Regions from separate parts of the Colwellia sp. MEBiC06753 genome, predicted to be linked through region 1. Evidence: predicted binding sites of a transcription regulator. Region 1 holds the regulator's gene; the other holds the start of a gene.
The links. The regulator LexA, encoded in region 1, represses DNA repair genes until DNA is damaged. The targets are predictions, from matches to a motif close to TACTGTATNNNNATACAGTA.
Positions count from the first base shown of each region.

Region 1 (5,237 bases):
AGAAATTTCCCTAAGCGACAGCTGTTTACCAAACGGCGGCATGGCATTTTTACCATTGACCACAATCCCAATATGCTCAGCAACTTTATCGCTGTTAGTAGCAATAACACTGCCTTTGAGAGCGGGAAATGCTGGTGGTAAACCTAAACCTGTAGGTTGGTGACATGCTGCGCAATAGGCGTTGTAGGTTGTTTCACCCAATTGCATTTGTTCTTCCATCGAGGCCGCAGCGTTTAGTGAAGCGGCTTCTGCCGCCTTAGCGTCAGCAATTAGCTGCTTTTGTTCATCTAACCATGCGGCATAATCTGCTTCGGTTTTCACTTCAACTACTACTGGCATAAAGCCGTGGTCTTTACCACAAAGCTCTGCACATTGGCCGCGATAAATACCTGGTTCGTCCACTATCGTCCAAGCTTCATTAATAAAGCCTGGGTTAGCATCTTGTTTAACCGCAAAAGCAGGTACCCACCAAGAGTGAATGACGTCATCAGAAGTAATTAAAAAGCGCACTTTCTTATTAATTGGAATCACTAACGGTTTATCCACTTCAAGCAGGTAATGTTCACCTTTAGCAGCACTTTCACCCGACAAATTATGATATTGCTCGCGAGGAGTTGCCAGCACTGAATAATATTCAATGCCCTGATCGAAATATTTATAGTGCCATTTCCACTGTGAACCAGTGACTTGAATAGTAATATCGGAGTTGTCGTTGTTTTCCATCTCAATCAGGGTGCTTGTTGCGGGCACCGCCATGGCGATTAAGATCACGATAGGAATTGCTGTCCACAAAATTTCCACTTTAGTACTTTCATGGAAAGTTGCAGGTTTGACTCCTTTTGATTTTCGATGAAACGCCATCGACCAAAACATTGCGCCAAAAACAATAACGCCAATAGCAGCACATATGTAAAAAATTAACATATGCAGGTCATAGACCTCGTTACTAATTTTAGTAACACCTCGCGTTAGATTTAGCTCCATCTCCGCCCAAGCTGAACTGGAAAGCAAGGTTCCCAAAAACAGCCAACCTAGGTTACGTCTCTTCACTCGACATCTCCTCTACCCTGTTGAATAACAAAGACAGTAAAAGCGTTAATGAGTTGCCTCACTAACGTTACATATACTTGTTAATTGCTTGCTGATGCTTTGATGTTTAGCGCATACGCATCAGTTATTATTATTTTTTTATTTTTGTACACTTACCACCCTAGAATTACTCAAAATTTAATCAAGGTCTAGTGCTTTATTTTTAAATATTTAAAATTTTTCTTTAAATTTCAGTAGAGTAGGAACTCTAAAGTTCACAGGTAGAAATGAATGATTTTTAAACAAAACGCCTGCAGTATCTGGCATTCGATGTTTTATTAGTTGATACGTTTTTTAAAGTTTGCCAATAAAAAAGCCAGTCAAAATGACTGGCTTAATTTTTCAAGATAATTATTTAATTAACGAATTAGTTACATCCAATCAGCATTTCTGATCACACCAACTGCAATTCCTTCAACATTAAAATGCTGATTGCTAAGGTCGACTTTAATTGGAGAAAAAGCTTCATTTTCTGCGTGTAAATAGACGATATTACCTTCTCGCTTAAAGCGCTTAACAGTTACCTCATCTTCAACCCGTGCAACAATAACCTGACCATTATGAACATCGGTTGTTTGATGAACGGCAAGCAAATCACCATCGAGAATACCAATATCTTTCATACTCTCACCATTTACGCGCAATAAATAATCTGCCGCAGGGTGAAATAAATTTCCATCTATTTGGTAACGATCTTCGACATGCTCTTGAGCGAGAATAGGCTCGCCTGCGGCAACGCGGCCAATAAGCGGTAAGCCTGACTCTTCAATAAATTCTTCTGCTAGGCGTATGCCTCTTGATGTGCCAGGTAACATCTCAATGTAACCTTTTTTAGCCAGTGCTTTTAAATGCTCTTCCGCGGCATTCGCTGACTTAAAGCCAAAAAACTCTGCAATTTCAGCGCGGGTTGGTGGCATACCCGTTTCAGCAATTTTTTCTTTAATGAGATCAAATATTTGAGATTGTCGTGTCGTTAACGGCTTCATAGTGCCCCTGATATCCATACAGTATTACTGTGAGTATATACAGACTGTATGTATATGCAAGACTTGTTTACCCTGAAAAATTTTGTGTAAAGTGATGAGTGTTATTTTCGGTCACCGCATTCGCCAATATTTCATTGCCATTTTCTAACATAAATTGCTGAAATGCCTTAGCTAAAAGGCTTTGCTGCTTTGATGCGTTTTGCACTAAACGCCATTGGCTGCTAACCGGAAAGTGCTCCACTTCTAAAACTTTTAACCCCGGGGTAAAACCAAAATCTAAGGTGTAACGACTTAACACAGATATTCCTAACCCCGCAGCTACCGCCTGCTTTATTGCTTCACTGCTAGCGATAGTCATTTTTTCTCTTAGCTTGAATCCATGTTGTTCGAATAAAGCAACTGCCGCTTCTCTAGTACCAGAGCCAGGTTCTCGCAGAATAAACGGGTAATGACTTAACCGCGCTAAACTAATTTTAGGTTGAAGTGCTAACTCGTGACGCTCTGGCACCACCACCACTAATTCATTCGATAAAAAAGGCGTTTCTATGACTTCGATATCCGGCGGTATTTGGCTAAATAAATAAAAATCATCGCTATGCGCACGCAGTCGTGAGTAAACCATTTCACGGTTACCAATTTCCAGTTTTACATCCACTAACGGGTAGCGTTTATGAAATGCCGCTAATAACAATGGTAAGAAGTACTGAGCGGTAGTCACAACTGACAGGGTTAACGTACCTGTAACTACCCCCTGCAAGTTATCGATATCAGTTTTTAAATTATCTAGTGATTGGAAAATCTGATTGGCACTGCGCAATATCGCATGACCGGCATCAGTCAGTTCAACCTTTCGACCCTGCATTTGATACACCGGCATACCAATGAGTTCACTTAAGTTTTTCAGCTGAATAGACACAGATGGCTGTGAAATATATAGATTTTCCGCTACCAAAGATAAACTTTGATAGCGTGCTAACGCCTGAATCAATTGCAACTGTCTTATTGTAGGGTGCCTAATCGCCATCTATAGAATTTTATCTATGATAAAAATAAGAAATATATATTAGATTCTATTTATTTTAATTTCTAATATAAATTTTAGATTAATTATTATCCGCTAATGAGCGACTGACTATGTTAGAAACTATTTCACAGAACATTCGAGCCTTAGGTGCAATTCTGGGGCAAACCATTGCCAATGAAAACGACCAACAGTGGCTAGATAACGTTGAGCGCGTACGTCTACTGGCTAAAGATGGCGTCGCCAACGATAGCTATGCGGTTGACGAACTTAAATCGATTTTTCAATCATGCGATGAACAAAAATTGATGATTTATGCGCGCGCTTTTAGTCAATTTCTTAATTTAGCCAATGTTGCCGAGCAACAACATACCGCTAGTGAGCAAGGCTTAGCCGAGCTTGACTTACCGCACCCGCTAGCTTCATTAAAAGAACAACTTGGCGATATCGATGGAAGTGCGTTTTTAGATGCCATCAATAAATTACATATCGAGTTAGTACTTACTGCCCATCCAACCGAAGTAAACAGAAGAACCTTTATTCACAAGTATCATGAAATTGCTGAGCAACTAGCAGAGTCTGGCGCCGAAGGTAATGAACGTATTGAAGAGTTGATCGAACAAGCATGGAGTACCAATGAAATTAGGCAACAGCGCCCGACACCGCTTGATGAATCACGCTGGGGTTTAAATGCCATCAGTAATAGTTTATGGCAAGCAGTACCGACCTTTATTCGCGAATTAGACGAGCTCTGCCAAGAACTAAGCGGGAAACCACTCCCACTTGACGCTAAACCTATCACCATGGCCAGTTGGATGGCTGGCGATCGCGACGGCAACCCATTTGTGACAGCAAAACTGAGTAAGCAAGCAATTTTGCAAGCTAGGCTAATGGCTGCAGAGTTGTACTTGGAAGACTTTAACCAGCTTTATTTAGAACTATCAATGACTAAAGCCAGTGATGAACTCAGTCAAGCCGACAAAAATAACATTGGTCCTTATCGCTATATCCTCAAACAAACCATTAGCAAGCTAGAGCAGAGTATTGATTTACTGAAAGAGGGCAAAACCAAAGGAGCTATTGCCGAACCTGAAGAGTTACTAACGCCACTACGTTTATGCCGAGAAAGTCTATTGTCAGTAGGCTTAAATCGCAGTGCAAATTCATTATTACTTGATGTGATTCGCAAGGTGCATTGTTTTGGCATTTCATTAGTTAAGCTTGATGTACGCCAGCATAGTGAGTTTCATGATCAGGCAATCAGTGAAATCGTCAGCGCACTGAATTTAGGTGATTATCTTGCGTGGAATGAACAACAACGCTGTGAGTTTTTGCAGCAAGAAATTAATAATCCTAGACCGCTGTTACCCGATCATCACTGGAGTGAACAAACGCAAGAAGTGCTGGATACCTTTGCCTTTATCGCCAGCCAGCCTAAAGAAGTACTCGGTATTTATGTGATTTCTATGGCAAGTCATCAAAGTGATGTCCTGGCAGTGAATTTATTAATGAAAGCAACGGGTGTGACTTGGGATATGCCAATTGCTCCGCTATTTGAAACACTGGATGACTTAAACAATGCCGCAGACGTTATTGATAAATTATTATCAGATCAAGATTACGCTAAACGAACATTGGGCAATCAGCATGTAATGATAGGTTACAGTGATTCCGCTAAAGACGCTGGTGTACTAGCCGCGGCTTGGGCGCAATATCAAGCGCAAGAGTCTTTAGTGGCAGTGGCAAAACGCCATGCAGTAACATTAAAATTATTTCATGGTCGCGGTGGTACAATTGGTCGTGGCGGCGGGCCGGCTCATGCGGCAATTGCCTCACAACCTCCAGGTACGCTTGAAGGCGGTTTGAGGGTAACAGAGCAAGGTGAAACCATTCGTTATAAATTTGGTTTACCCAACCTTGCGGTTAGAAGCTTACATTTGTATGCCAGTGCCATATTAGCCAGCTTAGTTAAACCCCAACCTGCCCCTAAAGCACAGTGGCGCCAATTAATGGACGAAATGGCAGCAAGAAGTTGCGATATTTATCGTGACTATGTTTGTCATCAAGAAGATTTTGTGACTTATTTTCGTCAGGCAACGCCAGAGCAAGAGCTATCTTCACTGCCGCTAGGCTCTAGACCC
Region 1 is NZ_JBQMTM010000008.1:129,248-134,484, reverse strand. Features, by position in the region: gene coxB (cytochrome c oxidase subunit II) at 1-984, opposite strand, end outside; gene lexA (transcriptional repressor LexA) at 1,461-2,075, opposite strand; gene ACOB82_RS08570 (LysR substrate-binding domain-containing protein) at 2,143-3,099, opposite strand; gene ppc (phosphoenolpyruvate carboxylase) at 3,210-5,237, shown strand, end outside.

Region 2 (5,237 bases), on a different contig from region 1:
CGAATAACACTTTCGGCAAATCGACTGTTTGATAGATAGTCATTATCTATCAAAAACTCGATTACCGGTTCGATATCGCTTTGGTCAAACAGCTTTGATTGAAGCTTCTGACTTAGCTCTTTTATCGAATGTTCGCGCCGAGACAACAGGTCAATAGCACGGTGTAATACGTCTTTATTCAAGTAAAATTTAACCAGACAAATAATAGTCGGTATTCTAACTATAAACCGTGGTTAATGTGTAGTGATTTGTCGGAATTTTCTGGAGGAAAATAAGGAAAGTTAACGCTATCAGAGCTATTTAATCATTGAGATAGCGTTAACCTAATATTTATAGGGTACTAGGAGTTATTTTAAATCTTTAATTAAGGTTTTTAGCCATTTTTCTTCATTGATAAAACTCCATGAAAGGTGTTTGTATTTTTCATGAATACCTTGCGCTAAAATCTCTTGCTCAGACTTACCCGCTTTTAGCTGCTGCTCGACCAGGGCAATACTTTCCTCAATCATGGTGGCAAATGCCTGATAGCCTTTTTTATCTGAAAGCTTACCGTGACCTGGAATAATAACAACGTCATCAGGATAACGATTAATTAATTGTTTAACGTTTGCTAGGTATGCTCTAACGTTACCACCACCATTTAAATCGACATAAGGAAAACCGATTTCAAAAAATAAGTCGCCAGTGTGTAATACATTTGCGTTTTTGAAATAGACCACTGTATCACTATCCGTGTGACCAGAAGGTAAATGGGTTAACTGCACTTCTTCATTTTCAAGGTAAATCGTCACGCCTTGCTCGTAGGTTACTACGGGTAAAGCCGCTACGTCTGCATCTGATTTTTCCGCTAAACGTTTACGAACATTACTATGAGCAAAGATTGGTGCCTGATGGGAAAAGTAGCTATTACTGCCGGTATGATCGCCATGATAATGGGTGTTAATCACGTATTTTAACTCTTGATCAACAAGCGACTTCATCGCCTGTTCGATCTGCTCAGCAAGCGGAGCAAACTTATTATCAATTAGCATCAGGCCTTTTTCTGTTGCTAGTACGCCAATATTGCCACCATCGCCAGATAACATATAAACTTGTTTAGCTACTGGTGTTACCGTTATCGCTGATTTTTCAGTGCTGGTTGCCAGAGCAAACTTGCTGATGATCAACGAAGTTATTATTAATATTATTTTTTTCATCGTTATATTTTCCCTAATTGATGCACAACTACAAACATTACGACTGTAGGGAAGAAAAGATCATTTGTACAGCCAAACGCCCTATCTTGCCTAGCTTTTTAAAACTGCCAGCCAAGTTGCAGGTCATTTACAGCATCACTTTCCAACCCGATATGAACGCCTAGCAAGCGAACCGCTTTACCATTACCGCGCCCTACTGCTTCAATAAGCAATTGCTCCACCAAAGCTTGGTTAATATCACTGCAGGCACATTCTTTGGCAGTTTGCTGAAAGTCTAAAAATTTTACTTTTACTCCCAGTTTATTCATTGTTCGAGCGTCTAGATATTTAGCTGCCCGACGTTTCAATTCAGGTAGTAGCTTTTCGGTAATGATTTGATTCATTTCTTCCAGGTTGCTGATATCTTCGGCAAAAGTTCTTTCAACACCAAAAGATTTTCGCGTACGTGAAACCTGCACTTCACGCTGATCAATACCGTGACTTCGCTGCCAAAGCACCACGCCATATTTACCAAAGCGATTAATTAATTCGCTTTGCTCGGCACCTCGAATATCACCGCAGGTATTAAAACCTAGGTTTGCCAGTTTTTCAGAGGTAACTTTACCAACACCTGGAATTTTTTTAAGTGGTAAAGTACGGACAAATTCATCAACTTCATTAGGCGCAATAGTACATTGACCATTAGGTTTATTAAGATCTGATGCCACCTTGGCAATAAATTTAACCGGGGCAATACCGGCCGATGCAGTAAGCTGTAATTCGCGGTAAATAGTATCGCGAATATCTTGAGCAATTAAGGTGGCACTGCCATTAAACAAGGTGCAATCAGTAACATCTAGGTAGGCTTCATCTAGTGATAGTGGTTCGATAAGATTGGTGTAACGCAAAAATATTTCACGAATTTGCTCAGAAATTTGTTTATAGACATCCATTCGGCCGTTGATAATTAACAGATCAGGACATAACTGTTTGGCTTTAACTGCAGGCATAGCTGAGCGCACACCAAATGCTCGAGCAGCATAGTTACAGGTACATAACACGCTACGAGGACCATCCCAGCCAACGGCAATCGGTTTATCTTTTAGTGTTGGATTATCGCGCATTTCAACTGCAGCATAATAACAATCCATATCAATATGGATAATTTTTTTCATCTAGCTAAGCACAAAAGCTGTATATAAACACAGTATCATTATTTTATTGATAAAATGCAAGTTAATGAGAAGCTAGCCGATAAACTGCGATTAAATAGGTAAACTTATCAGCTAGTTTTTAAAATGAAGCTAGCTGATCACATTTGGCTAAACGTTGCTGTAAATCACTCACCACATATTCCTGAAAATTGGCAAAGTGCTTGTTATCAAAACCAGCCTTATATTGCGCTATATCAATCAGCTCTAATCCAACATCAATAGTTTTAAAAACCTTGGGCAATTTATCGCCTGGCGCTTGAATATGATGCAAACCACCACTGTATACTACCAGCATTTGGCCACTGTTAATCCTTTGTAGAATTTCAGCCACACCAGGCTTAATAGTCATTGGCTTGCCATGCTTATCTAGGCCATTACGCCTTTTCATGCGCCCTTCGGGCAAAATAGCGGTGAGATTATCGTGGTCAATTTGATCAAGAAAATACTGCCAAGACGCATCTTTTTTGCGGGTTATTGGTACACAGCCAGGAATAAGAGTTTTTAATAATTTACCCGCAAATGGCCGTTTTAATGTGCTCTCTGCCGCAGGAATAATTAATTTATTGGCGATAGTTTTTACCAAAGAATTTGGCGCTACGCCCAATAAAATAGGTTCAAACAAACTGGTGTGATTAAGTAATACAATCAACTTTACCTGCTGCCAATCATTTACGGATAAATCTACCGAGGTATGAACATTAAACCGGTAGAAACTTTTTGCGACATACTTAATCTTTAATAAAAATAAGTATTGGATAAAGCGTTTCATTAATTATTATTCTCACTTAAACCAATTGAAATAAGTATTTAATTCAACTGGTATTACAACTTTCCCCCATCATAACACCAGTAAAAAAAAAGAGCCTAGCGGCTCTTTTAAATATTTTTCACATCAATTTTTTGCTGTTCAAGTGCTTGTTTACGCTCGCGTTCTTGGCGTTTTTCACACGGTTTCTCACAGTTACAGGCTTTTTCTATTCCTAAACTACCTAAACCACCACAGCTACCAGCAAGCGATTTCTGCTGAAAAATATAACCCACTGCCATACCTAATACGATCAGCAGAAAAAAGCCTAATGTTACTAAAAATAATGCCATTGAAGTTCCCAGCAAAAATAACTCAAACAGAAAATAACTAAGGTGGCCAATACACAGCCAACAATGTTATTTTAAATATTGCATGAATTTTACCGTATTAATCTCCTCAAAACCATGATCAGTTTTCACTACCATAAAAACAGCTAAGTCATGGTTATTGGCAAATTCAAGCCCTTGCTCTGGTCCCATCACCATAATCGAAGTTGATAAACCATCTGCGGTCATTGACGATGGGTGAATAACAGTGACCGACACTAATCGATGATCAATAGGCAAGCCAGTTTTAGGATTGATGATATGCGAGTAACGCTTTCCATCAACTTCTATATAATTACGATAATCGCCCGATGTCGCTACAGCGTTATCTTTCGGCACAACAATATGCTGTACCGAGCGCTCATTTGAAACGGGCTTTTCAATGGCAATATGCCAAAGTGTACCGTCAGCTTTAAACCCTTTTAATCGCATTTCGCCGCCTATTTCCACCAAATAGTTATTGATCCCTTTGGCTTCTAGTAAATCGGCGACAACATCAACGCCCCAACCCTTAGCTATAGTAGATAAATCTAAATAAACATCTGCTTGAGTTTTACTTAAGCCTTGGTCAGTTAGGACAATTTTATTTAAACCAATACGCGCTCTAGCCGCACTTTGTTCTTCGGTTGATGGAATACGTTCAGGCTGTAAGTCTGGGCCAAAGCCCCATAAATTAACTAGTGGGCCAACAGTTACATCTAGCAAGCCATTGGTGATTTTTCCTAAGCGAATCGCTTCAGTAAGCACCGTTCTAAAGCCTTCAGAAATTACTTGAACATTTGTGCCTTCGCTTTGGTTAAACACGGTAATTTCTGAGTCTTTTTGATAGGTCGACATTTCATTATTAACTTGCACTAATGCCGCATCAATATCGGTTTGAAGCACCTTTAAATTATAGTCACCCTCTTTTGCTACCACTTTTATATTATAAGTGGTACCCATAGTACGGCCCTGTAAATGGTACTCCTGTTTGCCGTTTGGCTCTGGTGCAGGAAAACAGCCCGATATCACTACAACAAATAAACAATATGAAACGAATCTCAACATAAGATTATTACTCAGAATTTTTACGTAATAGCCGCCAAACAATAGTGCCCAGCAACAGCGATAAATATTGCGCGGCATATTAACAAATTAGATCATTTTCTCACAGTTGAAAGTGCCGATTGATCTTACCTTTAATAGTAAGAGTAGGTATATTTAGCCCAAATCCATTGTTTTAGGAATTTAAGATTAATGAAAACTAAACTTTCGGCGCTTGCAATATTATGCACAGGCGTTGTACTTTCTCAGTCAGCATTTGCAGACACATTTAACTTTCAAACGGAATTCAACAACCAAGCCAATGCGTTAGTGTTATTTCAATCAAACGATAATCGCTCTGCTACTTTTAACAGCCTAGACCAGCAAAGTCAGGGTCAGTTGTCTAAAGCGCTAAAAGTAAATGGTTTTGAAGGTGCGTATAATAGTTTTACTGAAATTCTGGCACCGCATGGCATTGATTATGATCGTATTATAATTGTTGGCTTAGGTGATAAAGCGCTCAACCAAGCTAGCCTGACTAAAGTTGGTGGTAACCTTGCCGCCCAGTTAAATAATGACCAAATAGTTGCGATAAATGTCGATGCACAAAGCCTGACAGCGGAACAAGCCGCACTCTTAGCACATGGCATAAATTTACGCGCTTATACTTACGACAAATATCAGCAAAACA
Region 2 is NZ_JBQMTM010000002.1:249,266-254,502, reverse strand. Features, by position in the region: gene ACOB82_RS02990 (regulatory protein RecX) at 1-182, opposite strand, end outside; gene ACOB82_RS02985 (MBL fold metallo-hydrolase) at 348-1,196, opposite strand; gene dinB (DNA polymerase IV) at 1,295-2,350, opposite strand; gene ACOB82_RS02975 (1-acyl-sn-glycerol-3-phosphate acyltransferase) at 2,469-3,158, opposite strand; gene nqrM ((Na+)-NQR maturation NqrM) at 3,266-3,487, opposite strand; gene ACOB82_RS02965 (FAD:protein FMN transferase) at 3,554-4,570, opposite strand; gene ACOB82_RS02960 (leucyl aminopeptidase) at 4,760-5,237, shown strand, end outside.
Region 2: a site for LexA is predicted at 2,366-2,385, ahead of dinB (DNA polymerase IV). Genes of this name have one in related genera too.